2 regions of the Pseudogracilibacillus sp. ICA-222130 genome follow, and region 2 is predicted to be linked to the other one. Evidence: a T-box and tRNA genes for the amino acid it is inferred to sense, from the RefSeq annotation. Region 2 holds a T-box; the other holds one or more tRNA genes.

Region 1 (4,434 bases), on a different contig from region 2:
CTGCGGGAGATAGATTAAGAGATATTTTAGATCGGTTTACATCTAATCCATTTTTAGGAGTATTAGCAGGAATTATCGTAACGGTTTTAATTCAGAGTAGTTCTGGAACAACTGTTTTAACTGTTGCCCTCGTAAATGCTGGATTTATGACATTGCGACAAGCTATTGGTGTTATAATGGGTGCGAATATCGGTACGACAGTAACTGCATTTATTATTGGTTTAAATATTAGTGAATATTCACTACCTATTATGGCGATTGGTTGTTTCTTATTATTCTTCTTTAATAATCAAAAAGTAAATATTATTGGACAAACCATTTTTGGTTTTGGTTCACTATTTTTTGGTTTAAGTCTAATGAGTAATGGAATGAAACCGTTGCGAGATTTACAAGTTTTTCATGAATTAACATTAAGTATGAGTGACAATCCGATTTTAGGGCTTGCAATTGGTACAGTCTTCACATTAATCGTTCAAAGTTCAAGTGCAACGATCGGTATTTTACAAGGATTATTTTCAGAAGGTGCAGTAGATTTACAAGCGGCACTACCTGTATTATTTGGGGATAATATTGGAACGACTATAACGGCTATTTTAGCTTCATTAGGTGCTTCAGTGGCAGCAAGACGTGCGGCATTTACTCACGTTATTTTCAATCTTATTGGTGCGACAATTTTCTTATTATTATTAACACCATTTACAGCATATGTAGCTTATTTACAATCATCATTAAATTTAAATCCAGAAATGACGATTGCATTTGCACATGGAAGTTTTAATATTGCCAATACAATTATACAATTTCCATTCATTGGTGCATTAGCTTGGATAGTTACAAAAATTGTTCCAGGAGAAGATGTAACCATTGAATATAAACCGAAACATTTAGACCCGTTATTTATTAAACAGTCTTCAACAGTTGCTTTGTCTCAAGCAAAACAAGAGATAATTCGTATGGGAGAATATAGTGTCCAAGGTTTAGTTGAAACGGGTGCATATGTGGTTACCCATGATACGAAGCACTCTGAAATGGCTTTACAAATTGAAGGGGCTTTAAATAACTTAGATAGAGAAATTACCAATTACTTAGTAAGTATTTCAAGTACAACATTATCAGAGTCAGAAAGTGCTAAGCATACGGCTTTAATGGATTCTGTACGTGATATTGAACGAATCGGAGATCATTTTGAGAACATTATTGAGTTAACAGATTATAAAATTTCAAATAAAATAAATATTACAGATCAAGCACAAGAAGATTTAAATGAAATGTTTGATTTAACGATTTTAACCGTAAAACAAGCTATAGAAGCATTAGATAGCATGGACCGTGAAGAAGCATTGATCGTTATCCAAAAAGAAGATCAGATAGACAAATTAGAACGTAAATTCCGTAAGAAACATATTATTCGTATGAATGAAGGATTATGTACGGGATCAGCAGGAATTGTTTTTGTTGATATCATCAGTAATTTAGAACGTATTGGAGATCATGCAGTAAACATTGCGGAAGAAGTTTTAGGTGAAAATTAAATAATAGAGGAAGATGTTTTATATAAATTGTTGACATGATTTTAAAAACGTGATAAATTATATCTTGTCGCTTCGGAAAGAAGATAACAATTGTTTCTATATAAAAACATCTTCCTCTATGCTTTTAGTGGACAAAGTAAAAATAATATCCTATAATAACAAAGGATGTTGCAAATTATTACATATTATACGGTTACTCATAAATAGAGTTTAACATAAAAGAATGGAAATAAATTACTGTACAGATTCTACAGTAACAAACGGGTATAAGTAGATTAAAAAGATTCCACAGTAGCTCAGTGGTAGAGCAATCGGCTGTTAACCGATCGGTCGTAGGTTCGAACCCTACCTGTGGAGCCATATATGGCGGCGTAGCTCAGCTGGCGAGAGCGTTCGGTTCATACCCGAAAGGTCGTGGGTTCAATTCCCTCCGCCGCTATTTATTTTATTAGGACCCATAGCTCAGTTGGTTAGAGCTATCGGCTCATAACCGATCGGTCGCAGGTTCGAGTCCTGCTGGGTCCACCATTTATTTTATACATACATAAACATTGGAGGAATACCCAAGTCCGGCTGAAGGGATCGGTCTTGAAAACCGACAGGGGTGTCAAAGCCCGCGGGGGTTCGAATCCCTCTTCCTCCTCCAGTTGGCTCAGTAGCTCAGTCGGTAGAGCAAAGGACTGAAAATCCTTGTGTCGGCGGTTCGATTCCGTCCTGAGCCATAAAAACCAAGCAAATCATTGCTTGGTTTTTATTTTTCTCTAGAAATTATTAGGCGTAATATTTGCACGGGATGAAAACGTTTGATAATCTTAATATGTAAGCAATTCAATTTAAAAAGGAGAGGAATTAATTATGTCAACATTTACATTACCTGAATTACCATATGCATATGATGCATTGGAGCCATCAATCGACAAAGAAACGATGAACATTCACCATACGAAGCACCATAACACATACGTTACAAACTTAAACGCTGCACTAGAAGGTCATGCGGACTTACAAAATAAATCATTAGATGAATTAATTAGTGATTTAAACGCATTACCTGAAGAGATTCGTACAGCAGTTCGTAACAATGGTGGTGGACATGCAAACCATAGCTTATTCTGGACAATCCTATCACCAAATGGTGGTGGAGAGCCAACAGGAGAACTAGCTGACAAAATTAATGAGAAATTTGGAAGCTTTGACGCTTTTAAAGAAACTTTTGAAAAAGCTGCAGCTACAAGATTCGGATCTGGCTGGGCTTGGTTAGTACTAAACAATGGCGAATTAGAAGTAACGAGCACACCAAATCAAGACTCTCCAATTATGGAAGGACAAACTCCTATTTTAGGTTTAGACGTATGGGAGCACGCATACTACTTAAACTATCAAAATAGACGTCCTGAATATGCAAAAGCATTCTGGAATGTTGTAAACTGGGATGAAGTTGCTAAAAATTACGATGCAGCTAAATAATTAAATCATAAAAACACGAAACAAATTTGTTTCGTGTTTTTTTTATGCTGTTTCATATATCGTTTTTTGAAAAATAATGATATAATAAGAAGTTGTGAAATGATTATATTATATAGGGAGATATGAGCAATGAATCAACAAAAAGATAAAAAATCTCGAATTCCCTTGCGATTAAATATTACGTTTTTCGTTATATTTTTATTGTTTGCCGTTTTAGTCATTCAACTTGGAGTTGTACAAATATTAGACGGTTCAAGTTATCAAGAGGAAATTGATCGTACTGTACAAGATATATCTAAACGACCAGTACCACGTGGTAAAATTTTAGACAGAAATGGAAATATAGTTGTAGATAATGAGCCACTTTATTCGATAACATATACACCACCAAAACGAGTACAAGCAGAAGATAAATTAAAATTAGCAGAAAAACTAACTGAGTATATGACGATGGATAAGAAAGAAATCGATAAAATAAGAGAACGTGAAAGAAAAGAATATTTTTATTTAAAAAATACAGAGGATGTTTTTGCTAGATTATCTGATGAAGAAGTAGAAGAATTAGATGATAAAGAACAATATGATTTAATGTTAGAAAGAATTAAAGATGATGAAATCGATGATTTTACAGATGAGGAATTACAAGTTATTGCAATAAAACGTCAATTAGATAAAGCGTATGCATTAACTCCAGAAGTAATTAAAAATGAAAATATTTCTATGGATGAATATGCTAAAATTGCTGAAAATTTATCTGAATTACCTGGAATTAATACTTCAACAGACTGGGAGAGACAGTATAAATATAAAGATACTTTACGATCTATTATTGGTTCTATTACATCACAAGACGAAGGTATTCCTGCTGAAAAAGAAGATTATTATTTAACACGGGGATATAATCGAAATGATCGTGTTGGAAAGAGTGGTTTAGAAGAACAATATGAGGACCTGTTAAGAGGAAGAAAAGAAAAAGTAAAGTATACGACAACGAAAACAGGTCAAATCATTGGAACAGAAGTGATGGTTCCTGGTGAAAGAGGAAAAGATTTAGTACTCTCCATTGATATGGATTTTCAGAAGAAAGTAGATAAAATTGTTTTACAAGAATTAAAAGCAGCGAAAAGTCGCGGAAATACTTATTTAGAAGATGCATTAGCTGTTGTAATGAATCCAAAAACAGGAGAAATACTTGCATTAAGTGGACAGCATTATAATAAAGAAACGGGAAAATATGAAAACACACCACATAAAGTCCTTTATGATGCACATCGTCCAGGATCGACTGTAAAGGGTGCAACTGTATTAGCGGGATTAGATTCAGGAGTATTTACTCCAGGTCAAACGATTTATGATAGTCCAATCGTTATTAAAGGGACGAAACCAAAAGGATCATATAGTGTGCTTGGGTCTGTAAATGATATTTCAGCATTGA
Region 2 (4,434 bases):
TTAGGTTTAACTGATTTTAAATTCGTTAACTCTAATGGATTAGATAATAAATTATTAGATGGAAAACATCCAGAAGGAACGAAGGCAGATGACACAAACCTTTTATCAGCGAAGTCTGCTGCATTATTAGCCTACCATTTAGTATCCGATTATCCGGAAGTATTAGAAACGACAAGTGTAACGAATACAACATTCGATGGATTAGAAATTACAAATTACAACTGGATGTTGCCACATGACTCACAAAACTTAAAACAATTCTATTATGAAGGTGTAGATGGTTTAAAAACAGGTCATACAGATTTAGCTGGATATGCATTTACTTCTACCGCTGAAAAAGATGGACAACGTTTAATTACGGTTGTAATGAGAACGAAAAGTGTCGAAGAAAGATTTAAAGAAACAGCTAAATTATTAGATTTTGGTTTCAAAGAATTCGGTGAAGCAGAGTTATTCCCAGCTGGGTACCAATTAGAAACAGAAAAAACATTAGATGTTTCGAAAGGAAAAGAAGATAAAGTAGGCATTGAAATTGCTGAAAAAATCTCTGCGCCAATTCAAAAAGGAACTGAGGGAGATTATAACGTTTCCTATGAAATAGATGAATCATTATTGAACAAAGATGGACAATTAGAAGCACCAATTAAAAAAGGCGATAAAGTTGGAGTAGCTAAATTAATATATGAAGGTGAAAATGATCCTGGTTATATTAACGAAGACAAAACATTTACAGTAGATATCGTTGCAACAGAAGATGTAGAAAAGAAAAATTGGTTTAGTTTATTAATGAGTGGTATTGGCTCATTTTTTGCAAGTCTCTTTACAAAAATAACAGATTTATTCTAACTAGGGGGATAACGAAGTGATTAATTTTAAACGAGGCGGCGTCATTATGGACGTCGTAAATGAAGAACAAGCGAAAATTGCTGAAGCGGCAGGTGCTGTAGCAGTCATGGCATTAGAAAGAGTACCTTCTGATATTCGTAAAGAAGGTGGAGTTGCTAGAATGGCAGATCCAACTATTACAGAGGAAGTTATGAATGCTGTTTCTATTCCAGTAATGGCAAAAGGCCGTATCGGGCACATTATCGAAGCACGAGTATTAGAATCAATGGGTATCGATTGTATTGATGAAAGTGAAGTATTAACACCGGCAGATGAAGTATTTCATATTAAAAAATCAGATTTCTCTGTTCCATTTGTATGTGGATGTCGTAACATCGGTGAAGCTGCTCGTCGAATCGGGGAAGGAGCGCAAATGTTACGTACAAAGGGAGAACCTGGAACTGGAAACATTGTCGAAGCGGTTCGTCATTTACGTCAAGTAAATGCAGATATTCAACGTTTAGTATCGATGAGTGCAGATGAAGTAATGGTATTTGCACGTGACAATCAAGCACCATATGATGTTTTAATGGATATTCGTGACAAAGGTCGTTTACCAGTGATCAACTATGCTGCAGGTGGGGTAGCAACTCCAGCAGATGCGGCATTAATGATGGAATTAGGCGCGGACGGAGTTTTTGTTGGTTCAGGAATTTTCAAATCGGACAACCCTGAAAAATTTGCTCGTGCTATTGTTCAGGCGACAGAAAACTATACAGATTATAAATTAATCGCGGAGTTATCAAAAGATTTAGGAACTGCCATGAAAGGAATTGAAATGAGTACATTAACTGGTTTCGATCGTATGGCAGATCGTAGTGAATAATTCGTACTTGATTTTTACCGTTTGAAACGGTAATCTATAGGTAATATATAAATGTAATGATAGGAAATAGTAATAGTGATGTTTTCTTTAGAGAGTCGATGGTTGGTGTAAATCGATGAAAAATAGCTATGAATCCATCCTTAAACAGACTTATGAGGAATAAGTTCGGTACTTGGCCGTTATCCATTTAAGCTGGAAGATAGATGATATATCTTCAATTTGGGTGGCAACGCGGGAAAAAATACTCTCGTCCCTATTCTTATTAGGGATGGGAGTTTTTTATGGATAAAAGGAGGAAATGGTATGTTAGATATAAGGTTTTTACGCCAAAACTTTGATGAAATTGTACAAAAGTTAGAAAAACGAGGTGAAGACTTATCAGAATTAACACATTTTGGTGAGCTAGATCGTCGACGTCGTGAAGTCATTGCAGAAGTAGAGCAATTAAAAGCAAAAAGAAATGAAGTATCTAAACAAATTTCTACGATGAAACGGGAAAAACAAGATGCATCAGCAGTCATTGAAGAAATGCAACAAGTTGGAAAAGATATTAAAGCACTGGATACAGAATTAAATGAAATAGAAGAAAAACTACAAGCTATTATGTTGGCTATTCCGAATATTCCACATCACTCCGTACCAGTTGGTGAAGATGAAGAAGATAATGTGATGGTTCGCACTTGGGGAGAAATTCCTTCATTTGCATTTGAACCGCAAGCACATTGGGATATTGGAACCAATTTAGGCATTGTGGATTTTGAACGTGCAGCAAAAGTAGCTGGAAGCCGCTTCGTTTTCTATAAAGGGTTAGGGGCTCGATTAGAACGTGCATTAATTAGCTTTATGATGGATTTACATGCCGATGAACATGGATATGAAGAAATGTTACCGCCATATTTAGTAAACCGTACGAGTATGACAGGAACAGGTCAATTACCTAAATTTGAAGAAGATGCATTTTTAATTGAAGAAGAAGATTATTTCCTCATTCCTACTGCAGAAGTACCTGTAACAAATTTTCATCGGGATGAAATTTTAGTAGAGGAAAATTTACCAACAAAATATGTCGCATATAGTGCATGTTTCCGTTCGGAAGCTGGTTCTGCTGGGCGCGATACACGTGGTTTAATTCGTCAGCACCAGTTCAATAAAGTAGAATTAGTACAGTTTGTTAAACCAGAGGATTCTTATGAAGCATTAGAAGAGTTAACTGGACAAGCTGAAAAAGTGTTACAATTATTAGGATTACCTTATCGTGTGATGAGCATGTGTACAGGTGATTTAGGGTTTACCGCAGCAAAGAAATATGATATTGAAGTTTGGATTCCAGCTCAAAATACGTATCGAGAAATTTCTTCTTGCTCAAACTTTGAATCATTCCAAGCTCGTCGTGCAGGTATTCGTTTCCGTAATAAGGAAGGAAAATTAGAATATGTGCATACATTAAATGGATCTGGTTTAGCAATAGGCCGTACAGTAACAGCAATCATCGAAAATTACCAACAAGCTGATGGATCGGTCGTAGTTCCGGATGTATTACGTCCATATATGGGTGGCGTAGAGGTAATTAAATAAAGGAAAATAAATGACAAGTAGTTGTACGACACTACTTGTCATTTTATTATGCATTTGAAAATTCTTTGCTATGCCAGAGGTTCCAGATAGCTTTTTGCGTGGTATAAAAAATGCCACTTATCATGATAAGATAATTGCAAGAATCCAACTCGAAGTTGCAAGAATGCAACCCGAAGTTGCAAGAATCCAACTCGAAGTTGCAAGAATCCAACTCGAAGTTGCAAGAATCCGACTCGAGGTTGCAAGAATCCAACTCGAAGTTGCAAGAATACGACTCAAAGTTGCAAGAATACGACTCAAAGTTGCAAGAATACGACTCAAAGTTGCAAGAATGCAACTCAAAGTTGCAAGAATCCAACTGATAAGTTATTTCCTCACCAAATGTCCCTGTAGGTACTCCGCGAATTATAAAGGTGTCTATTGTTGGAGCGAGTCCCCTAACTGGATAATTTTCTTCTAATTGTTAAAAACTGTACGTGATGACATATCATTAGAAAAAGATGTCAATAGATGAAAATAGCCCAAATGATTGAAATCTCTTCAACCATTTGGGCCTATTATTATCGCTTATCTTCCTTATCGTCTTCATTTATATTACGAACGATGTCATTGATTAAGTCTTCCTTCATTTCGTCATATAAATTATCTTTCATTTCCTCATATGCCTTATCTTTTAATTCTTCGAAAATGTCATCTTTTACTTCTTCATATGCTTTATCTTTCAATTCCTCGAAGATATCATCTTTTACTTCGTGATATGCTTTATTTTTCAGTTCCTCGAAAATATCATCTTTCACTTCATCATATGCTTCATCTTTAAATTTCTCATATACATCGTCTTTTACTTCGTCATATGCTTCATCTTTAAATTTCTCATATACATCGTCTTTTACTTCATCATATGCTTTATCTTTTAATTCTTCGTATACATCGTCTTTTACTTCCTCATACGCTTTATCTTTTATTTCCTCGTATACATCGTCTTTTACCTCATCATATGCCTCATCTTTAAATTTATCGTACACATCATCTTTCACTTCATCATATGCTTCATCTTTAAATTTATCGTATACATCATCTTTTACTTCTTCATATGCCTTATCTTTCACTTCGTCATAAATATCGTCTTTCACTTCATCATATGCTTC

The links. The T-box of region 2 lies ahead of serS (serine--tRNA ligase). A T-box ahead of a tRNA ligase gene usually reads a tRNA of that ligase, here a tRNA-Ser.
Region 1: it has a tRNA-Ser gene. The T-box ahead of serS (serine--tRNA ligase) is inferred to sense a tRNA for this amino acid. The anticodon was not compared.

What each region holds. Positions count from the first base shown of each region.
Region 1 covers NZ_JBBKBG010000001.1:234,806-239,239, reverse strand. Annotated here, with positions in the region: gene WKT09_RS01215 (Na/Pi cotransporter family protein) at 1-1,532, shown strand, start outside; tRNA gene WKT09_RS01210 (tRNA-Asn) at 1,818-1,892, shown strand; tRNA gene WKT09_RS01205 (tRNA-Met) at 1,898-1,971, shown strand; tRNA gene WKT09_RS01200 (tRNA-Ile) at 1,984-2,060, shown strand; tRNA gene WKT09_RS01195 (tRNA-Ser) at 2,086-2,178, shown strand; tRNA gene WKT09_RS01190 (tRNA-Phe) at 2,182-2,254, shown strand; gene WKT09_RS01185 (superoxide dismutase) at 2,388-2,999, shown strand; gene WKT09_RS01180 (peptidoglycan D,D-transpeptidase FtsI family protein) at 3,129-4,434, shown strand, end outside.
Region 2 covers NZ_JBBKBG010000005.1:73,513-77,946, forward strand. Annotated here, with positions in the region: gene WKT09_RS04345 (D-alanyl-D-alanine carboxypeptidase family protein) at 1-846, shown strand, start outside; gene pdxS (pyridoxal 5'-phosphate synthase lyase subunit PdxS) at 863-1,711, shown strand; T-box leader at 1,759-1,969, shown strand; gene serS (serine--tRNA ligase) at 2,015-3,286, shown strand; gene WKT09_RS04360 (hypothetical protein) at 3,421-3,648, shown strand; gene WKT09_RS04365 (BCCT family transporter) at 3,847-4,434, opposite strand, start outside.